DNA from 2 places in the Pseudomonas sp. H1_G08 genome. Region 2 is predicted to be linked to the other one. Evidence: riboswitches for the same ligand, from Rfam matches in the RefSeq annotation. Region 2 holds a riboswitch; the other holds the start of a gene.

Region 1 (11,165 bases), 810 kb from region 2:
ATCGTTGGAATCGAGCAGGTCATGCTCGCGGTTGTCCTGGTTTTGCAGCACCGCTTGCACCTGGCTCAGGCGCTGGCTGAATTGCGCACGGGCGGCCGTGCCCTCGTCGGCACCGCCGTAAGCATAGGCGCCCCAGTTCAGGTAGACCTCGGCGAGGTCTTCGCGCGACTGCCACAGACGTCCATCGATAGCGCCTTGCACCCCGGCGCCATACGCCCCCGGTTTCGCGCCGAAGATGCGCCACCCGGCTTGACGCCGCGCGGTATCTTCATCGACGCCCGACTGCAACAGCGCCTCGCGTTCGGCGCGCACCTTGGCGGCGAGTGGGTTCAAGTCATCCGGCTCGTCCAGTGCGGCCACCGCTTGCACGGCGGCGTCGAACAGGCGGATGAGATTGGCAAACGCATCACGGAAAAACCCCGAAACCCGCAGCGTCACGTCGACCCGCGGACGATCGAGCAGGCTCAGCGGCAGAATCTCGAAATCATCCACGCGCTGACTGCCCGTGGCCCAGACCGGACGCACGCCCATCAAAGCCATGGCCTGAGCAATGTCATCGCCGCCAGTGCGCATGGTTGCAGTGCCCCACACGGACAAGCCGAGGTGGCGCAAGTGATCGCCGTGGTCCTGCAGATGCCGTTCGAGAATCAGCGTTGCCGACTGGAATCCGATGCGCCACGCGGTAGTTGTTGGCAGATTGCGCACGTCGACTGAATAAAAATTACGCCCGGTGGGCAACACGTCGAGGCGGCCACGGCTGGGCGCACCGCTGGGGCCGGCCGGAACGAAACGACCGCTGAGGGCGTCGAGCAGACCGCGCATTTCGGCGGGGCCGCAAGCGTCGAGGCGCGGGGCGACGACTTCGCGCAGATGGTCGAGTATCGAATCAACCTCAGCCCAACCCGCCCCTTGTGGGAGCGAGCCTGCTCGCGAACTCGGTGTGTGATTCAACAATGATTTACCTGACTCACCGCTTTCGCGAGCAGGCTCGCTCCCACAGGGGACATTCAGTGCTTGGAAGATCAGGTCTGCGGCAAACAATTCGAGGCGTTCGCGGGTGTCGCCGGCGGTGCGCCATACTTCTTCGCTGATGGCCTGCAACTCGGTCGGGCGCGGGCCGCTCCACGGCTCGGCCAATGCGCAATCCAGCGGATCAAAACCCAGTTCAAACGCTTTGGCCAGTGCTCGCAACACACTCGACTGCGCACCCTTTCCGTCACCGCGCGGGATGCGCAGCAACGCCAGCAAGGTGTCGATACGCAAGCGCCCGCTCGGCGATTCACCAAAAATGTGCAACCCATCGCGAATCTGCGATTCCTTCAGATCGCACAGATAAGTGTCCAGACGCGGCAACCAGATCGCCGCATCGGCATCGCTGTCCAGCGCGGCATCCAGTTGCAATTCGCGGTCGATTTGCGTGTCTCGTACCAATTGCAGAATGTCGCGCTGCAACTCGCGGGCACGGCGCGGATCAAGCAGTTGCGCCTCGTAATATTCGTCGGCCAGCAGCTCCAGATTGCGCAGCGGCCCGTAGGTTTCGGCGCGGGTCAGCGGTGGCATCAGGTGGTCGATGATCACTGCTTGCGTGCGCCGTTTGGCCTGGGCGCCCTCGCCCGGATCGTTGACGATAAACGGATAGATATTCGGCAACGGCCCGAGCAGCGCGTCGGGCCAGCAGCCTTCCGACAGCCCCACCCCTTTGCCCGGCAGCCATTCGAGATTACCGTGCTTGCCGACGTTAATCACGCCGTGGGCGCCGTAGGTGTTGCGCAACCAGAAATAGAACGCCAGATAGCCGTGCGGCGGGACCAGATCCGGGTCGTGATACACCGCGCTCGGATCGACCTGATAACCCCGCGCCGGCTGAATGCCGACAAAGGTCAGACCGAAACGCAGACCGGCGATCATCAGCCGGCCGTCGCGACACATCGGATCGTTGTGTGGCGATCCCCAACGCTCGAGTACCTCGGCGCGATTCGCCTGCGGCAGTGCATTGAACATTGCCAGGTAATCGTCCATCGTCAGGCTCTGCTGGCACGGGCGCAGGTCGAGACTGTCGAGGTCGTTGCTGACACCGCCGAGCAATTGCTGGATCAGCTCGGTGCCGCTATCGGGCAACTCGGCCGTGACCGGATAACCCTCTTCGCGCAAAGCGCGGAGGATGTTCAGCGCCGCCGCTGGCGTATCGAGGCCGACACCGTTGCCGATGCGGCCGTCGCGGGTCGGGTAGTTGGCGAGGATCAGCGCGATGCGTTTTTCGCCATTGGGCACCCGCCCCAGAGCAATCCAGCGCCGCGCCAGTTCGGCGACGAAATCCATGCGTTCAGGTTGGGCGCGATAACAGACCACATCGGACTGGCTGCGCTCGCTGCGCCAGGCCAGATCCTTGAAGCTGATCGGGCGGCTGATGATGCGTCCGTCAAGTTCGGGCAAAGCAATGTGCATCGCCAGATCGCGCGGCCCGAGGCCCTGCTCGCTGTCGCGCCAGCCAGGCTCGTTGTCCTGGGCGCAGATCGCTTGAATCACCGGGATGTTGCGGCGAAACGGGCGCAGATGCGGCGCCTCGGGACTCGATTGGGCAAAACCGGTGGTGTTGAGAATCACCCCCGCCTCGACTTCATCCAGCCAGTCCTCGACCACCGACAAGCAACCGGGTTCTTTCAGACTGGCCACCGCGATCGGCAGCGGATTGAGCCCGGCTGCCTGCAAACGCTGACAGAACACATCGATGAACGCCGTGTTCGCCGCCTGCAAATGCGAGCGATAAAACAACAACGCCGCCACCGGTTGATCGGGCAGCCATTCGGCTTGCCAGTCACTCAGGGCAGCGCTGTTTTTCTGTGGGTGATAAATCGCCGTGCGTGGCAGGGTTTGCGGCTCGTTCCACGGGTAATCGCGGGCGAACCATTGGTTGCCCAGGCAACGGAAGAAATCCAGCGCGTTACCCATGCCGCCCTGACGCAGGAATTGCCAGAATCGATCGCGCACTTCGGCGCTGGCCGTGCTCAAGTCGCTGAGTTCGGGGTCCGGGCGGTCATCGCCGGGCACCAGGATCAGTTGCACGCCGCGTTCGGACAACTCGACCAGCCGCTCGACACCGTAGCGCCAATAGGCGATGCCGCCGTGCAGTGAGATCAGAATGACCTTGGCGTGGCGCAGCACTTCGTCGACATACAGATCGACCGAGGCATGATTCTGCACCTGCATCGGGTTGGCCAGACGCAGGCTCGGATAGTCATCGGGCAGTTGCTGCGCAGCCTCCGCGAGCAGCGCCAGGCTGGAATCGCCGCTGCACAGGATCACCAGCTCGGCGGGGGTTTGTCCGAGATCGGCAATGTTGTCGTCCGAGACGAATCCGCCGGGCTGGGTCCTGAGCAGGTGCATGGCTAAACGCTGAGCGCAGCGCGCAATTGCGCTTCGAGTTGTGCCGCATCAAGCTCCTGACCGATGAGCACCAGACGCGTGACGCGCGCTTCGTCGGCGCCCCACTGGCGGTCGAAATGCTTGTCGAAACGCGTGCCCACGCCCTGGATCAGCAGACGCATTGGTTTGTTCGGGATGGCCGCGAAACCTTTGACGCGCAGGATGCCGTGCTGCACCACCAGTTGCGTCAGCGCGTCGAGCAGCAAGCTTTCGTCGGCTTGCGGCAATTCGATGGAGATCGAATCGAAGGCGTCGTGATCGTGGTCGTCGTCATCACCGTCATGGTGATGATCGTGGTGGCTGTGGCGGCTGTCGATATGTTCTTCAGAGCCGGCACCGAGACCGATCAGCACGTCCAGCGGCAGGCGGCCGTTGCTGGCTTCGATGATTTTCACTGCTGGCGGCAGCTCTTCGGCGACTTCAGCGCGTACGCGAGCCAGATCTTCCGGGCTGGTCTGGTCGGCTTTGTTGAGGATGACCAGGTCAGCGCTGGCCAGTTGATCGGCGAACAATTCGTGCAGCGGCGACTCGTGATCAAGGTTCGGATCGAGTTTGCGCTGGGCATCGACCTGATCCGGGAACGCAGCGAATGTGCCTGCGGCGACCGCCGGGCTATCGACCACGGTGATGACTGCGTCGACGGTGCAGGCACTGCGAATTTCCGGCCACTGGAAGGCTTGCACCAGCGGTTTTGGCAGGGCTAGGCCCGAGGTTTCAATAAGGATGTGGTCGAGATCGCCGCGACGGGCAACCAGCTCGCGCATCACCGGGAAGAATTCTTCCTGCACCGTGCAGCACAGGCAGCCGTTGGCCAGCTCATAAACGCGGCCGCTGGCCTCTTCTTCGGTGCAGCCGATGGTGCATTGCTTGAGGATTTCACCGTCGATGCCCAGCTCGCCAAACTCGTTGACGATCACCGCGATGCGCCGGCCCTGAGCGTTGTCGAGCATGTGCCGCAGCAGCGTGGTTTTGCCCGAACCGAGGAAACCGGTGACGATGGTGACGGGGAGTTTGGCCAGTGTTTTCATCGGTATGCCCTTTGGCAAGCGGCGGGCATACGGGACGAGAACCGGCAGCGCGCATGCACGCCGGAAGCATTCGCCACCGGATCACCCCGCCCGGTTGTAGTGAGAATCTGTGACGAGGCAGGTCTCCTGGCTGACGGCGTTCAGGCGTTGGGCCTGGCGTCCATTGCGCCTTCCCGCTGGCTCATCGGTTGAGCTGGCAGTGGCGTGGCAACGAACATCACCGTTCACAGTTGCGGGGGCAGCCGCGGCTTTGACCGCGTTCCCTTCTTAGCTTCGGCGAGTGCCGAAGAACCTCGAAAGCGCAAGGCTACGCATGGGTCCGTCGTGGGTCAATGGTCGGTGAGTCTGAAACTGGGGGTATATCCGTTGCTGCGGTAACGGCTTCTTATGGTTTCGCTCTTACAGCGAGTCCCTTTTTCAAACGCCGGAGTGCCGGCCCAGCAAAAAGGAACCAAAAGGCTTTGCCCCGGCGTACGGCCCGCTCGCTGGAGCTGGGGTACCTTCGTTACGGGACCGATCCGGGCGCAGCGGCTACGGTTTGCTTCGCTGCACCTCCTTCCGCTGTGTACGACTGCGTCGTACGGTCGCTGCGCTCCCACCCCCGGATCGATCCCGTAACGAAGCCTGCCGAAGGGGCGAAAGATCAAAAGCCAGAGCAAAAGCAAAGGCAAAAGCAAAAGATCGCAGCCTTCGGCAGCTCCTACAGTTGGATCGCGCACCAGCTCAAGAACAGGTCGGATGTCAGGCCGCCTTCGCGAGCAGGCTCGCTCCCACAAAAGCAAAAGCAAAAGCAAAGCAGCGCAGCTGCCCGCGGCGCAGCCGCCCCACTCAACAATGAGCGCAAGCTCGAGTGCTCTTGATCTTGATCCACCGGCGACGTCGGAAGGCTGAGTGGAGGGATTGATCCGGGCGTGGGAGCGCAGCGACCGTTCGACGAAGTCGAACACAGCGGAAGGAGGTGCAGCGAAGCAAACCGGAGCCGCTGCGCCCGGATCAGTCCCGGAGCGAAGGAACCCGAGCCTGCGAGGGCCGAACGTAGGAGCAAGCCTTTTTGGGTACTTTTTCGGCGTTTGGAAAAAGTGCCTCGCCGTAAAGGCGAAACCGTAATCAGCAACACCCGCAGCAACGGATATACACACAAAAACACCCGAAAAAAAGCCCCCCCCGCAGCAACGGATCCGCCCCCGGAAATTGACTAAAAACCCAAACCCATGTTCTCCTGCACACCTTGTTACGGGTGCCCTTCACAGGGTGAAACGGGAAACCGGTGAATCATGTGCTTTACTCAAAGCCATGTCAGTCCGGTGCTGCCCCCGCAACGGTAAGCGAGCGAAGCGTCAGATCCACTGTGCCCCGGCATGGGAAGGTGATGCTTGCAGGTCGGCGACCAGCCAACCCCTCGCGAGCCCGGAGACCGGCCCGCAACACCCAGCGCGCGCAAGCGCCGCTGAACACAAACAAACCCGCGGTGGGCGGGCGCTGTTCGAAATCCCTGCGTGCCCGGCCCGCAGGGATTTTCATGCGCTCTGTTTACCCGCTGACATTTCAGAGGGAAGCGCTATGTCGATCATCAGTAACACCGTCAGCCACACTGACCACATCTCCAGCAGCACCACACTCGGCCAACGCGTCGCCGCCGCCCTCTTCGCCTCGATCCTCGGTGCCAGCCTGGTCTGGTTCGCCGGTTTCTCGCACATCGAAGCGGTGCACAACGCCGCCCACGATACCCGCCACAGCGCCGCGTTCCCGTGCCACTGAGGCCTGCCGAAATGATCAAACGTATCGCGCAAACCGCAGGCTTCACCGGCTTGCTGGCCGCCCTGCTGCTGACCCTGCTGCAGAGTTTCTGGGTATCGCCACTGATTCTGCAGGCCGAAACCTTCGAGAAATCCGAACCGGTCGCGCAAGTCCACGAACACGCCGCCGGCACCGCCGCCCACAGCCATGATGGCGAAGCCTGGGAGCCGGAAGACGGCTGGCAGCGTGTGGTCTCGACCACTGGCGGTAATCTGGTGGTGGCAGTGGGTTTCGCCTTGATGCTCGCCGGCCTGTACACCTTGCGCGCGCCGACCAAGACCTCGCAAGGGCTGCTCTGGGGTCTGGCCGGTTACGCCACGTTCGTTCTCGCGCCGACCTTGGGCCTGCCACCTGAGTTGCCGGGCACAGCCGCCGCCGATCTGGCTTCGCGGCAGATCTGGTGGATCGGCACTGCCGCTTCGACCGCTGTCGGCCTGGCACTGATCGCTTTCAGCCGTCACTGGCTGATGAAGCTTCTTGGTGTAGCGATTCTCGCCGTGCCGCATGTGATCGGCGCGCCGCAACCGCAGGTGCATTCGATGCTCGCTCCAAAGGCACTGGAAACCCAGTTCAAAATCGCTTCGCAGCTGACCAACGTCGCGTTCTGGCTGGCCTTGGGCCTGATCAGTGCATGGTTGTTCCGCCGCAAAAGCGCAGGCCCATATCAGGCATGACCGATGACCGCGCAGCGCCGACCCTCGTGGTCGGCCTCGGCTGCCAGCGGGGCTGCCCGGCCAGTACGTTGCGTGCGTTACTCGATCAAGCGTTGCAGGCGCACCGCATCGAGCTGCGAGCGGTCAAGGCTTTGGCGAGTATCGACCTCAAGCGCGACGAACCGGGGTTGCTGGAACTGGCCACACAATTGAACCTGCCGCTGCAGTATTTCAACAGTGCCGAACTGGCGCCCTATCAGCAGCGCCTCAGCCATCAATCGCAGATCGCCTTTGAGCGCACCGGCTGCTACGGCGTGGCGGAAAGCGCCGCGCTGGCGCTCGCCGAGCAACTGATTCAGGCGCCGGCGAAACTGCTGATCCACCGGCAGAAATATGCGCAGGCCACGCTGGCATTGGCCGGCGCTGCATAAAATCCCGATAATCCCCGCCATCGATCATGAGCACGCTTCATCTGCAGTGTGCCTGCGCCTCTTCACAAGGATTCAACGATGACCGTCTACTTCATCGGCGCCGGCCCCGGCGACCCGGAACTCATCACCGTCAAAGGCCAACGGCTGATTCGCAGCTGCCCGGTGATTATCTACGCCGGTTCGCTGGTACCCGCAGCGGTGCTGGAAGGTCATCAGGCCGAAATCGTGGCCAATAGCGCTGAACTGCATCTGGAACAGATCATCGATCTGATCAGGACTGCCCATGCCCAAGGCCAGGATGTGGCCCGTGTGCATTCCGGAGACCCAAGTCTGTACGGCGCGATTGGTGAGCAGATCCGCTACTTGCGTGAGCTGAACATTCCTTTCGAGATCATTCCGGGCGTAACCGCGACGGCGGCATGCGCAGCGCTGCTGGGCGCCGAGTTGACCCTGCCGGACATTTCGCAAAGCGTGATCCTGACCCGTTACGCCGACAAGACCGCGATGCCCGCCGGCGAAGAACTGGCGAGCCTGGCGCAGCACGGCGCGACCATGGCCATTCATCTGGGGGTCAATCATCTGGAAAAGATACTGGTTGAACTGCTGCCGCATTACGGCGCGGACTGCCCGATTGCCGTTATTCACCGCGCGACATGGCCGGATCAGGACTGGGTGGTAGGTACATTGGCGGACATTGCCGCAAAGGTCGAGGCCAAAGGCTTTCGGCGTACGGCGCTGATCTTGGTTGGCAGGGTGCTGGGCAGCGAGGTGTTCAGCGAGTCTTCGTTGTATCGGGCCGGGCATGCGCATCTTTATCGCCCTTGAAGACGCCTTCGCGAGCAGGCTCGCTCCCACAGGTGATTGCATTTAATTGTGAGAGCGAGCCTGCTCGCGAATGGGGGCGGCAAAAGTTACCCATAAAAAAACGGCGCTCACGGGGCGCCGTTTTTCATGATCGCAGCGAACACCTTAGTAGTAGGCGTTTTCTTTCTGCGTGTGGTCGGTCACGTCGCGAACGCCCTTGAGCTCCGGAATGCGCTCGAGCAAGGTGCGCTCAATGCCTTCTTTCAAGGTTACGTCAGCCTGGCCGCAGCCCTGGCAACCGCCGCCGAACTGCAACACGGCAATGCCGTCCTCGACAACATCGATCAGGCTGACCTGACCGCCGTGACTGGCCAGCCCCGGGTTGATCTCGGTTTGCAGGTAATAGTTGATGCGCTCGTTGACCGGGCTGTCGGCGTTGACCATCGGCACCTTGGCGTTTGGCGCCTTGATGGTCAGCTGGCCGCCCATGCGGTCGGTGGCGTAATCAACGACCGCGTCATCAAGAAACGCTTCGCTGAAGGAATCGATGTAGGCGGTGAAGCTTTTCAGCCCCAGCGCGGTGTCTTCAGGCTTCTCTTCGCCCGGCTTGCAGTAGGCAATGCAGGTTTCGGCGTACTGGGTACCAGGCTGGGTAATGAAAACGCGGATGCCGATGCCCGGGGTGTTCTGCTTGGAGAGCAGATCGGCCAGGTAATCATGGGCGGCGTCAGTAATGGTAATAGCGGTCATAAAAACTCCTCGCAGGCGTGGGCGCAGTTTACGCCAATCGGCGCGGCTGACAAAGTCCTAGTATTTTTGTCGGGAAAGAATCTCGTAACACGCCTGCGAATCATCAAAGGTTCTCGTACCGATTCATATCCAGCACGCCCTCTTCCACCGGGTCGGTTTCGTGGATGTATTGGCTCAGATCGTGGAAATACAGCCAGAACTGCGGATGACTGCGCCGAATGCCCCAGCGTTCGACGATCTTTTCGAACCGACTGGCATCCCTGGCGTTTTCCATCGCATCGACAAACGCCGGCACCTGCTCGGCCGGTACGTTGAACATGAAGTTCGGGTAACTGCTGAGCACGCCCGGATAGATCGTCAGGGTGTCGAGCCCTGGCTGATAGCGCCGCGACTCACCGAGCAAAAACGCCACGTTGCTGTGGGCGCGGTTGCGCAGCAGGCTGTAGACCTCGCGCTTGCCGCTGGCGGTTTCAACGCGCAGCAAGGTCGCTTCGGGCAACTGGTCAATGACTTTCAGCCCTGCGGCCGGGCGCGAGGCCAGACGGCTCAGGGCCTGCTCGGCATTCTGCAACGCCGGATCGATATTCGGTCGCGAGCAATAAGCGCCGTCGCAGCGATTGATCGGGTCTGGCCGCGCGTTCAGATCACCGTAGCGCGCCAGCAACTGCATGGCGAAATCATGTTTCGGGTCTTTTTCGTCGAGCTTCAATGCGGTCGGTTTGTCGTCATCGATGGCCTCGTAATCGAGCCACATCTTGAACTGGCCGCCATCCTGGTACCAATCGTTGAGGTAGTCCTCGCGCGAGTCGGCGGGCATAAGGCGCAGGAAGTTCTGCTCCGCGCCGTTACGGATCAGGTCGAAATACAGACGGGTCTGCGCCTGATGGGAAACGTTGCCGAACACGTCGAAATTGACCGCGAGCTGGTAATAGGTGCGTTCCAGCAGCGGATAGTCGAACAGCCACATGGTTTGCGGCACCTCCCCGATCAGCCCCTTGGTTACCGAGGCGCTGTCGAAATGGCGGAAAATGCTCAGCAAGGCGTTGTCGTTGCCGGCCCACAGCGTCGACCAGCTCGGCGCCGGCAGATCGGCATAGCTGTCACGGCGCAGTGCCTCGTATTCGTTGCGCTTGTCGCGATAGTTGCGCCACAGACTCAGCACGCTGCCGACATCGTCGTTCTGCCCCGGCATCGCCAGCAGCGGCGTGGCCTGGCCGCGGTAGTTCGGGTCGGTGATATAGAGATCATGTTCCGGCGCCTGGAACAGCGCCCAGAAATTGTCGCGGATCACGTCGGTCGCGATCTGCCCACGGCACACCGGGCCGCGAATGAAGGTGCGGACGAAGTATTCAGCGTTATCGAGCATGAATTGATAGCGCGCCTGCGCCGGAATCGCCTCGAAGGTGGCAAACGGATTGGCGCGGCTTTGCGGCCCGTAACCCGGTAACGCGTTGACCTGCCAGTTGCCGCTGTAGAACAGGCTCTTGATCCGGGCCATTTTCGCCGCGCTCAGCGGATAAGTGATGTGCGTCTTGTGCACGATCACCCCTTGCACCGGCCACAAGCGGTAATACACCTGCGTGCCCGGGTCGTCGTTGGGGCGGCGAGTGGCGATCAGATCAATCGGCTGGCCGCTCGGCGTGCGCGAACGCACCCACTGGAAATAATGCCCCGGCTCGCCGTCCTTGAAATAGATGTGCGCCAGATACCAGTGCTCGAACAGCCAGCGCCCGACCAGACTTTGCCGAGCACCGGGAGCATTGAGCAGGTTCTCCCACTGCTGGATCTGCATGGCCTCTTTGGCAGTCGGCGCCAGGCTCTGCTCATCAATCGGCGCGCCAGACGCCAGCCAGCGCTGCAAGGTCTGGTATTGCTGGTCGGTCAGACCGGTGACGGCCAGCGGCATACCCTCTTTCGGGTGCGCGCCGGCATATCCGTCGAACTCCGCAGGCATTGCGCATAGATTGTTGCGATTGAGCCCAAGAACAATCTCTTCTGGCAGCTTGGCGTTCGGCGTCAGCGGCGTCTTGTGGCCGAGTTCAAGCATCCGCGCCATCAGCGCGGCCTGACTGCCCTGGGCGTCGAGTACCGAATAGAAGTCTTTCTGCTGCCAGGCGCGCTTGCCGAAGGCGTCGTAAAACAATCGCGTGGTCGGTGCAGCCTGGGTACGTTCGCCGTCATATACCGGCATCTTGCTCGCGCCACGGGCGGCGCCTTCGCCGCTGCCGAGATTGAGCTGACAGGCCGAGTCATAGCACGCATGGCAGGCTACGCACTTC
Region 2 (11,165 bases):
CAGCTTGGTGCCGACGCCGTCGGTGCCGGAGACCAGCACTGGCTGCTTGTAGCCGGCCGGGATTTCGCAGAGGGCGCCGAAACCGCCCAGACCGCCCATGACTTCCGGGCGCGCAGTGCGCTTGGCGACGCTCTTGATGCGTTCGACCAATGCTTCACCGGCGTCGATGTCTACACCGGCGTCCTTGTAGCTCAGGGAGGGTTGCTTGCTCATGATCCAGGCCTTTAGGGGAGGGGATTCAGGGGGTAACGACCGAGTTCAGCGGGAACATCGAACTCGATGGGCGATCGCCTCACGCGAGTTTCGAGGGGCCCGGCTGTTGCCGGTCTGCGAAGGCGCGCGATTTTATCAGGCTTGAGGGGCAGCGGCCATCCTCGCACCGACGGGCAGGGCCATATCGGCGGAAATTTTTTGCAATCGCAGGGTATGACTGCCTGTATAAGGTGTGGCGATTAACCGTCTATCGTTAGGACTGTGCAAAAACTTACCGCCACCGTGTGAATGTTTTGCAAGAGGTGGGGGTCACAGCCTTGCTCAAACGGTTCACGCGGCGTGTTCCAGCCGCTCCTGTCGACGGGAATTTTCCATGCGTTTTTGTAAATTGTTATTTGTAGGCTGCCTGACGCTGGTCAGCCTGGCGAGCCATGCCGAAAACCTCAAAGGCCTGTATCAGGTGCGTCAGCCGGTCAACGGCCAGGCGCCGGAAGAGCGCGATCGCGCCACGCAGGCAGCGCTCGATACCCTGGTGCTGCGCCTGACCGGCGACCCGAAAGCCGCGCAGAACCCGGGGCTGGCGCCGATCCGCAAGGACCCGCAGCAGATCATCAGCCAGTTCGGTTTCGATGCCGGGCCACCGGAAGTGCTGAAAGTCGATTTCGATCCGGCAACCACCGAGCAGGCCTTGCGCCGGGCCGGGTTGCCGGTGTGGGGCACCAGTCGGCCGTCGATCCTCGGCTGGTGGCTGAACGATTCAACTGAAGGTGCGAGCCTGGTCGGTGACGGTCAAACCGCAGCCTCAGCATTGCGCACGGCCGCACAACATCGCGGTTTGCCACTGCGCTTGCCGCTGGCTGATCTCAGCGAGCAATTGGTTGCCACCGCACCCGCGCTGGAAAGCGCTGACCCCGCGCCCTTGCGCAGTGCTTCGGAGCGCTACAACGCCGACGCCTTGCTGGCGGTGCACGCGCGCGAAGAGGCCGGGCAGTGGCAGGCAAAATGGCGCTTGTGGCTCGGTGATCAGAAAGAGGCCGGCAGCGTGCAGGGCGCCGATCGGGTTGCGGTTGCCGATGCGGTGATGCTGGCGGTGGCCGAGCGTCTGGCGCCGCGATTTGTCGCCAAACCCGGCGCATCGGGTCAGCAGACCCTGGAAGTGCAGGGCATGAATCTGGAGCATTATGCGGCGCTGCTGCGGTTACTCGAACCCTTCGGCGTGCGTCTGCAAAGCGTGCAGGGCGATCGGATCGTCTATCGGGTCAATGGCAGCGCCGATCAGTTGCGCGCGCAATTGTCGCTGGCGAAGTTGCAGGAGCTGCCGGCCGAAGCGCCGGCCCCGGTGGCGTCTGCCCAGCCAGCGGCGGATGGTACGCCTGCGGTTGCAGCGCCAGCCCCGGCAGCGGCGGCACCGTCGTTGCGGTTTCGCTGGTAAGTCTTTCCTTATATAGAAGCATCAGGAGTGGTAAATGGCCGATACGCGGCGTTGGTTCTGGCTCGGTGGGGTAGTCCTGCTTTGCGCGTTTGTATGGTTGCTGCATCCGATCCTCACGCCGTTTCTGGTCGCATTGTTGCTGGCTTATCTGTTCGATCCGCTGGTGGATCGTCTGGAACGGCTCGGGCTGTCGCGAACTTGGGGCGTGATTGCCGTGTTTGCCTTGTTCACGCTGATCGTCACCGCGTTGCTGCTGGTGCTGGTGCCGATGCTCGCCAAGCAGTTGCTGCGTCTGTACGAGCTGGCGCCGCAGATGCTCGACTGGTTGCAGCACACCGCTGTGCCGTGGGCGCAAGCGAAACTGGGGCTGTCGGACGGCTTCTGGAAGTTCGATAAAGTCAAAGCTGCGATCAGCGAGCACATGGGCCAGACCACCGACATCGTCGGCGTGGTGCTGAGTCAGGCGACGGCCTCGAGCCTGGCGCTGATCGGCTGGTTGGCGAATCTGGTGCTGATTCCGGTGGTGAGCTTCTATCTGCTGCGCGACTGGGACGTGATGATGGGCAAGATCCGCAGCCTGTTGCCCCGTGATCGCGAAGAGCGCGTGGTTGCGCTGGCGGGGGAGTGCCACGAAGTGCTCGGCGCGTTTGTGCGCGGGCAGTTGCTGGTGATGGTTGCGCTGGGCGTAATCTACGCCGCCGGCCTGATGATCGTCGGTCTGGAGCTGGGGCTGTTGATCGGCTTGATTGCCGGGCTCGCGGCGATTGTGCCGTACATGGGTTTTGTCATCGGCATCGGTGCGGCATTGATCGCCGGATTGTTCCAGTTCGGGGGCGATCTGTACCCGATGGTCGGGATCGTTGCAGTGTTCATGGTCGGTCAGGCACTGGAAGGCATGGTGCTGACGCCGCTGCTGGTCGGGGACCGCATCGGCTTGCACCCGGTGGCGGTGATCTTCGCGATCCTCGCTGGCGGCGAGCTGTTCGGTTTCACCGGCGTGCTGCTGGCGTTGCCGGTGGCGGCGGTGATCATGGTGCTGGTGCGTCATGTCCACGACTTGTATAAGGATTCCGGGATCTACAGCGGCGTTGACGAACCTGAGTTGTGATGGCGCGGGCCGCCCGGCGCTTGGCCGGGCTGGTCCGTTTCGTTCGAGCGAGGGCGCCAGAGAATCTGTCATCAAACCGCTGCGTCAACGCAAACCTTTGATTTTGCTTGGGGTCTGTCGCATTGTGCGCTCAGCCTCACGGGTATAAACTTCGCCAACTTTACACAGAGGCCACTAACGGTTCCTTTGAGAACTGTTCAGTCAGCATGAAACCGATTCAGCTGCCCCTAGGTGTGCGTCTGCGTGACGACGCCACCTTCATCAACTACTACCCAGGCGCCAATGCCGCTGCACTCGGCTATGTCGAGCGTCTCTGCGAAGCCGACGCCGGGTGGACGGAGAGCCTGATCTACCTGTGGGGCAAGCACGGCGTCGGGCGCACGCATCTGTTGCAGGCCGCGTGCCTGCGCTTCGAGCAGATGGGCGAACCGGCGGTGTATCTGCCGCTGGCCGAGTTGATGGACCGCGGCGTGGAAATCCTCGACAACCTTGAGCAGTACGAACTGGTCTGTCTGGATGACTTGCAGGTGATTGCCGGCAAGGCCGACTGGGAAGAGGCGATGTTTCATCTGTTCAATCGTCTGCGTGACAGCGGCCGACGCCTGCTGATCGCCGCGTCCACTTCGCCGCGCGAATTGCCAGTGAAGCTGGCCGACCTGAAATCGCGCCTGACCCTGGCGCTGATCTTCCAGATGCGCCCGCTCTCCGATGAAGACAAATTGCGTGCGTTGCAATTGCGCGCATCCCGTCGCGGTCTGCACCTGACCGATGAAGTCGGGCACTTCATTCTCACTCGCGGCACGCGGAGCATGAGCGCGCTGTTCGATCTCCTCGAGCAGCTTGATCAGGCGTCCCTGCAAGCGCAACGCAAGCTGACCATTCCCTTCCTCAAGGAAACTCTTGGCTGGTAGTAGTGGGCTTTTGCCAGCTTTCAGGCGCCAGAAAACCTCCGTGCCTGCGGCGATTGAGCGGCCTGGCGGATTAAGCGCTTAGATGTAAACGCGAAACCGGGAAGTCACATAAAGTTCGATTGAATTTGCAAATGAGGACGATAGCGGGCATAGTCTCGGCTTCTTTACAACTATCAGCCACGGTCGTGCCCATGCTAAAGCGCTTCGCACCCCTCGTGCCTTTCGCACTCGTTACCCTGTTATTCGGTTGTGCTGCTCATTCTCCGGTTCAAGAGCCGCCGCAACAGGTCAAGAATTCTGCTACCGCCCAGTCTTCCGTTATTTACCAGGAAGAGCTGGACACCGAAAAAGAACTCAACCAGTTCAACGGCAGCAAGCCTTATCAGCTTCCTGTACTGGCTGACAGCATCCTCGAACGCGGCATGTCCCTGATCGGTACTCGTTACCGTTTCGGCGGTACCTCTGAAGCCGGTTTCGATTGCAGCGGTTTCATCGGTTACCTGTTCCGTGAAGAGGCGGGCATGAACCTGCCGCGCTCCACTCGCGAAATGATCAACGTTGATGCGCCGCTGGTTTCGCGCAGCAACCTTGAGCCGGGTGATCTGCTGTTCTTCGCCACCAATGGTCGTCGCGGTCGTGTCAGTCACGCCGGGATCTACCTGGGTGACAACCAGTTCATTCACTCCAGCAGTCGTCGCAGCGGCGGTGTTCGCATCGACAGCCTGGGTGACAGCTACTGGAGCAAGACTTTCATCGAAGCCAAGCGTGCACTCGCCATGGCGCCGACCGTGGTCACCGCTCGCAAGTAACCTGCATGTCGCTGCGTTCGCGGCGACAAAACGGCACGGCAACGGAGTAGACCTAAACTTTACAAGGTGAAGTTAAAGTCTTACTTGAAGTTTGCCGCGTAGCCGCTAGAATCCTGAATCTATATTGATGGCAAACCGCCTGCGTGATGACGCAGGCGGTTTTGTTTCTGTCCATTCGGCAGAGAAAGCCGCAGCCAGATCAGGATGTTCTGCTTATGACGATGTCGGCCCGCCTCACCTTGATCCTTTGCGCCGCGCTGCTCAGCGCCTGCGCCAGCCGTACACCGCCGCCAGCCCCCGTGGTTCGCGCGCCGATCGTGTTCGCTCCCTCCCAGGCTTTTTCCCCCGTTGCTGAAGACGTGCTGTTCCGCGCCCTCGGCCTGGTTGGCACGCCGTATCGCTGGGGCGGCAACACGCCAGATTCGGGCTTTGATTGCAGTGGTCTGATCGGGTTTGTCTACCGCGACGCGGCGGGAATTTCGCTGCCACGCTCGACCCGCGAAATGATCGTCATGCAGGCGCCGAATGTCGGCAAGGAAGGCTTGCAAACCGGCGACCTGATTTTCTTCGCCACCAATGGCGGCTCGCAGGTCAGTCATGCGGGGATTTACGTCGGCGAGGGTCGCTTCGTGCATGCACCGGCCACTGGCGGCACGGTCAAGCTCGACAGTCTGTCGAAAGCGTATTGGCAGAAGGCGTATCTGAGCGCCAAGCGGGTGTTGCAGCCGGGGCAGCTGGCGCATAACCCCTAGTGCGTATGCATAACTAAATGTGGGAGCGAGCCTGCTCGCGAAGGCGGAGTGTCAGTTGACAATGATTTAACTGATAAACCGCTTTCGCGAGCAGGCTCGCTCCCACATTTTTTGCTTCGCGCTTAACTTACTTGCTGGCAGAAACGCGCCACACCTTGTTGCCCACATCATCCGCCACCAGCAAGCCACCTTGCTGATCGATGACCACGCCAACTGGGCGGCCCAGCGCATTGTCGTCCTTGTCGAGGAAACCGGTCAGCACATCCACCGGCTGCCCGGTCGGTTTGCCGCCAGTGAACGGTACGAAAATCACCTTGTAGCCACTGTGCGGTTTGCGGTTCCACGAGCCGTGTTGGCCAATGAATGCGCCTTCCTTGAATTGCGCCGGCAAGCGGTTGCCCTCGGCGAAGGTCAGGCCCAGCGAAGCGGTGTGCGGACCGACCGCGTAATCCGGAGCGATGGCCTTGGCCACCAGATCAGGATTCTGCGGTTTGACCCGCACATCGACGTGCTGGCCGTAGTAGCTGAACGGCCAGCCATAGAAGCCGCCGTCCTTGACCGAGGTGATGTAGTCCGGCACCAGATCGCTGCCGATTTCGTCACGCTCGTTGACTGCTGTCCACAATGCGCCGCTGGTAGGTTCCCAGGCGAGGCCGTTGGGGTTGCGGATACCCGAGGCGAAGATCCGGTGATTGCCGGTCGCACGATCCACTTCCCAGATCGCCGCGCGGCCTTCTTCCTGATCCAGACCGTTTTCGCCGACGTTACTGTTCGAGCCGACGGTGACGTAGAGCTTGTTGCCGTCCTTGCTGGCGATGACGTTTTTGGTCCAGTGGTGATTCAGCGTGCCGCCGGGCAAGTCGACGACTTTGATCGGTTGGGTCTTGATCTCGGTGGCGCCCGGCTCGTAGTTGAAGCGCAGCAGGCGGTCGGTGTCGGCAACGTACAAATCGTTGCCGACCAGCGTCATGCCAAACGGCGAATTGAGGTTCTGCAGGAACACCGTGCGGGTTTCTGCGACGCCGTCGTGGTCGGCATCACGCAGCAGGGTGATGCGGTTCGGGCTGGGCACGCCGGCGCCGGCCTTGCCCATGACTTTCTTCATCACCCAGCCACGAATGCCTTTGCTGTCATCGGGCTTGGGCGGCGCATTGGTCTCCGCCACCAGCACATCGCCGTTGGGCAGCACGTAGAGCCAGCGCGGGTGATCAAGGCCTTCGGCAAACGCGGCGACCTGGGTGCCGGCCGCTGCGGTCGGTTTCGCGCCGTCCGGCCAGCCCACCGCCGGGGCGATGTTGACTGTCGGGATCAGCGTCTTGTTCGGTTCGGGCAGTTTCGGTGACGGGCCGGTGCCGTCGGAGACTTGCAGGCTGGAGGTTTCACCGCAGGCGGCGAGCCCGCCAGCGACGGCGATGATAAGAGCGAGTTGGGCCTTGCGCATTGCTGATCTTCCCTATGAATGCATTCCTAAACATAGAGGAGGGCGCAGGCCCGATGGTTCAACTGCTCAACCGCGGGCTTCCTTGAACAGCATGGCGATGCCCGGATGATAGTTGCCCGCGTCGCTGTGCAATTTGCGATAGGCGTAGGGGAAATACCAGGCCACGGCGCAGGTGTGTTCCTTTTGCAGGTCGTCGACCATGTCCTGCAATTCTTCGGGGCTGGCGCTGTGCTGAGGTTTTTGCGGAGCAACAAAGAGGCAGCCGAGCTTGAGATCGCTGGCGTAGCTGATGCGCTTGGCATCAGCGGTGACGTCGAGCAGTGCCTGGGTCAGGTTGAGGTTGTTGACCCGTGGCCAGCGTTGCGTGGCCTGAATGAACGCGCGGTCTTCGGCGCCGGCAATCAGCAGGTCGGCGCGAGCATTGCGTTCGCCTTCTTCGTTCTGTTTGCGCGTGGCCGTGTCGTTCAGCGTGACCATTTCATCCATCCACGCCGCTGCCGCGAGCAGGCCGAGATTGGCTTTCTCGTCGTGCCAATATGGCGTGTCGTTGTCGCCGCGAACGGTGTTGTAGCGATCGATACAGTCAAACCAGCGTTCCAGCACCGGGCGCAGGAATTCCAGGCGCGGGTTGCTGATGATCATGCCTTGCATCGTCGTCATCCTTATTGTTGTAGTGGGCTTTTCGGGAAAAGCATGGCTCTTTGATATCACTTGTCGCAGTCTGGCACAAGATTGCCGCTGCACAATGGATCAGCGGCAGTTATTCGCGCGCAAAGCGCCTCTTCAATTGACGCTCCACCCCCAACCCTCTAACCTTCGCCGCTTGTTTCAGGTGCTCTGTGGCCCCGCGTCGACAGAGTGAAACAGGGAAGCCGGTGAGGGTGGTCTTCAAGCGAAGCCACGACGATCCCGGCGCTGCCCCCGCAACGGTAAATGAGTGAAAACTGCGCCTTGAGCCACTGCCTCGAAAGAAGCGGGAAGGCGCGCAGTCCGGCGAAACGCCGCTCATGAGCCCGGAGACCGGCCTGATCCATCTCAGCGGCATCACGGTGGGCGATGCCAGGCTTTTTGCCGTCTATTCTTGTGCCTGCCCGCCGTTATCCAGCCTCAACGGAGAGCTCCCCCCATGACTGATTCCCCCGAGCGTGACGAACGCCATCTGGCGCGCATGCAGCGCAAGAAAGCCGTGATCGACGAACGCATCGCCAGCTCGCCCGACGAATGTGGCCTGGTGTTGGTGCTGACCGGCAATGGCAAAGGCAAGAGCAGCTCGGCGTTCGGCATGCTCGCCCGCGCGATGGGCCACGGCATGCAGTGCGGCGTTGTGCAGTTCATCAAAGGCCGCAACAGCACAGGCGAAGAATTGTTTTTCCGCCGCTTCCCCGAGCAGGTGCGTTTCCACGTCATGGGCGAAGGCTTCACCTGGGAAACCCAGGATCGTCAGCGCGACATCGCCGCTGCGACCGCCGCTTGGGAAGTCTCGCGCGAATTGTTGCGCGACCCTTCGATCGGTCTGGTAGTGCTCGATGAGTTGAACATCGCCCTCAAGCACGGCTACCTCGATCTCGATCAGGTGCTCAGCGATTTGCAAGCGCGCCCGCCGATGCAGCACGTGGTGGTCACCGGTCGCGGCGCCAAGCCGGAAATGATCGAGATGGGCGACACGGTTACCGAGATGGGCATGCTCAAGCACGCCTTTCAGGCCGGGATCAAAGCGCAGAAAGGCGTCGAACTTTGAAGCAACCACGTCACTGCCCGGCGGTGTTGATCGCCGCGCCGGCCTCCGGTCAGGGCAAGACCACCGTCACCGCCGCACTCGCCCGTTTGCATCGCAACCAAGGGCGCAAGGTGCGCGTGTTCAAATGCGGTCCGGACTTTCTCGACCCGATGATCCTCGAGCGCGCGAGCGGTGCGCCGGTGTATCAACTGGACATGTGGATGGTCGGCGAGCAGGAAAGTCGCCGGCTGTTGTGGGAAGCCGCCGCCGAGGCTGACCTGATTCTGATCGAGGGCGTGATGGGCCTTTTCGACGGCACGCCATCCAGCGCTGATCTGGCGCGCCACTTCGGTGTGCCGGTGCTCGGCGTGATCGATGGCACCGCCATGGCGCAGACCTTTGGCGCCTTGGCGCTGGGCCTGGCCAAGTATCAGCCGGACTTGCCGTTCGCTGGCGTGCTGGCCAACCGCGTCGGCACCTTGCGCCATGCGCAATTACTCGAAGGCAGCCTCACCGAAGGTCTGCGCTGGTACGGTGCGCTGTCCCGCGAAACCGGTATCGAATTGCCGAGCCGCCACCTCGGCCTGGTTCAGGCCAGCGAATTGAATGATCTGGATCTGCGCCTCGACGCGGCCGCCGATGCGCTGGCCAGCAGTTGCGAGGTCGCGCTGCCACCGGCCGTTGAATTCGCCGGGCCTGACGTCATCGCCGCCGAGCCTCTATTAAAAGGTGTGCGCATCGCCGTTGCCCGCGATGAAGCCTTTGCCTTCACCTATGGCGCCAGTCTCGATCTGCTGCGGGCGATGGGCGCCGAATTGCGCTTCTTCTCGCCGATTCGCGACACCCGATTGCCCGAGGCGGACAGCCTGTATCTGCCGGGCGGCTATCCAGAGCTGCATCACGTCGCGCTGGCGCAAAACGCCTCAATGCTGGCGGCGATCCGCGCGCACCATGCGGCGGGCAAGCCGTTGCTCGCCGAGTGTGGCGGCATGCTTTATCTGCTTGATTCGCTGACCGACGTGGAAGGCACCCGTGCTGAGCTGGTCGGTTTGCTCAAGGGCGAGGCGGTGATGCAGAAGCGTCTGGCGGCGCTGGCGTTGCAGGCGGTTGAGCTGCCGGAAGGTTCCTTGCGTGGGCATACCTATCATCATTCCCTGACCACCACAGAGCTGACGCCGATTGCCCGGGGGGTGAGTCCTAATGGCGGGCGTGGGGCCGAGGCGGTTTATCGCGAGGGGCGGATGACGGCTTCTTATGTGCATTTTTATTTCCCGTCGAATCCGACTGCGATTGCCGCATTGTTTGCGCCAGATCGTGAGGCCGCCTTCGCGAGCAAGCTCGCTCCCACAGTGAATGGTGAGCTTCCTGAAGAAATGCGATCTCCTGTGGGAGCTGGCTTGCCAGCGATGGGGCCATGACCGACAACACCTTCTCCGAAGCCGAGCGCGCAGCGGTCTACAAGGCAATCGCCGAGCGCCGCGACATGCGCCACTTCACCGGCGGCAGCGTCGAGCCGCAACTGCTGCGTCGTCTGCTCGAAGCCGCTCATCAAGCGCCAAGCGTCGGCCTGATGCAGCCGTGGCGCTTCATTCGTATCAGCGATCGTGCTTTGCGCGGGCAGATCCGCGATCTCGTCGAAGACGAACGTATCCGCACCGCCGAAGCCCTTGGCGAGCGCAGCGATGAGTTCATGCAGCTCAAGGTCGAAGGCATCAACGATTGCGCCGAAGTGTTGGTGGCGGCGCTGATGGACGATCGCGAGAAACACATTTTCGGTCGGCGCACGTTGCCGGAAATGGACATGGCTTCGCTGTCCTGCGCGATCCAGAATCTGTGGCTGGCCTCCCGCGCTGAAGGTCTGGGCATGGGCTGGGTCTCGCTGTTCGAGCCGCAGGCCCTGGCGGATTTGCTCAAATTGCCGGCCGGTGCCAAGCCGCTGGCGGTGTTGTGTCTCGGCCCGGTCAAGGAATTCTATCCGGCGCCGATGCTGGTACTTGAAGGCTGGGCGCAGGCGCGACCGCTGAACGAGTTGCTGTACGACAATTATTGGGGAGTGAGTCAATGAGTGTGGCGTTGCTGAGTGTCGCCGCAGTAGCGCTGGATGCGCTGCTCGGTGAACCGAAACGCTGGCATCCGCTGGTGGCGTTCGGCAATTTTGCCGGGCGCATCGAGCAACGCTTCAACGCTGGCGGTCGTGGCTGGCGCAGCCATGGCGTGACCGCGTGGGTTATCGCGGTACTGCCGCTGACCTTGCTCGCCACGGCATTTTCCTGGGCGCCCTATGTCGGCTGGATTGTCGAGATTCTCGCGCTGTATTGCGCACTCGGCATGCGCAGCCTCGACGAACATGTCGCACCGGTCGCGGCTGCGTTGCGCGCCGATGATCTGGACGAGGCGCGCAAGCGCGTCGGCTATCTGGTCAGCCGCCAGACCAATGAACTGGACAGCAACGCCGTGGCCCGCGCCGCGACTGAGTCGGTGCTGGAGAACGGCAGCGATGCAGTGTTCGCTGCGCTGTTCTGGTTTGTCGTCGCCGGCGCGCCGGGCGTGGTCCTGTATCGCTTGAGCAATACCCTCGATGCGATGTGGGGTTATCGCAACGAACGCTTCGAGCGTTTCGGCTGGGCGGCGGCGAAAATCGACGACGTGTTGAACTACATTCCTGCGCGTCTGGTGGCGTTGACCTACGCGCTGCTCGGCAAAACCCGACTCGCGCTCAAATGCTGGCGCACCCAGGCGCCGCAGTGGGACAGCCCCAACGCCGGCCCGGTGATGGCGGCCG

Evidence for each region. Region 2 has a riboswitch for cobalamin ahead of cobO (cob(I)yrinic acid a,c-diamide adenosyltransferase). Riboswitches for the same ligand answer to the same signal wherever they lie in the genome.
Region 1: linked by a shared signal. The riboswitch ahead of AB4N85_RS06970 (CbtB domain-containing protein) and the one ahead of cobO (cob(I)yrinic acid a,c-diamide adenosyltransferase) in region 2 are both predicted to bind cobalamin.

What each region holds. Positions count from the first base shown of each region.
Region 1 covers NZ_CP162822.1:1,534,460-1,545,624, reverse strand. The annotation lists gene cobN (cobaltochelatase subunit CobN) at 1-3,384, opposite strand, end outside; gene cobW (cobalamin biosynthesis protein CobW) at 3,387-4,451, opposite strand; cobalamin riboswitch at 4,551-4,762, opposite strand; cobalamin riboswitch at 5,670-5,888, shown strand; gene AB4N85_RS06970 (CbtB domain-containing protein) at 6,012-6,209, shown strand; gene AB4N85_RS06965 (CbtA family protein) at 6,221-6,922, shown strand; gene AB4N85_RS06960 (cobalamin biosynthesis protein) at 6,919-7,332, shown strand; gene cobM (precorrin-4 C(11)-methyltransferase) at 7,411-8,157, shown strand; gene nfuA (Fe-S biogenesis protein NfuA) at 8,302-8,886, opposite strand; gene AB4N85_RS06945 (fatty acid cis/trans isomerase) at 8,990-11,165, opposite strand, start outside.
Region 2 covers NZ_CP162822.1:720,499-731,663, forward strand. The annotation lists gene purM (phosphoribosylformylglycinamidine cyclo-ligase) at 1-213, opposite strand, end outside; gene AB4N85_RS03335 (DUF2066 domain-containing protein) at 587-1,645, shown strand; gene AB4N85_RS03340 (AI-2E family transporter) at 1,680-2,753, shown strand; gene hda (DnaA regulatory inactivator Hda) at 2,960-3,664, shown strand; gene AB4N85_RS03350 (C40 family peptidase) at 3,856-4,473, shown strand; gene AB4N85_RS03355 (C40 family peptidase) at 4,689-5,225, shown strand; gene AB4N85_RS03360 (PQQ-dependent sugar dehydrogenase) at 5,353-6,666, opposite strand; gene AB4N85_RS03365 (hypothetical protein) at 6,733-7,317, opposite strand; cobalamin riboswitch at 7,480-7,709, shown strand; gene cobO (cob(I)yrinic acid a,c-diamide adenosyltransferase) at 7,793-8,404, shown strand; gene AB4N85_RS03375 (cobyrinate a,c-diamide synthase) at 8,401-9,801, shown strand; gene bluB (5,6-dimethylbenzimidazole synthase) at 9,798-10,448, shown strand; gene cbiB (adenosylcobinamide-phosphate synthase CbiB) at 10,445-11,165, shown strand, end outside.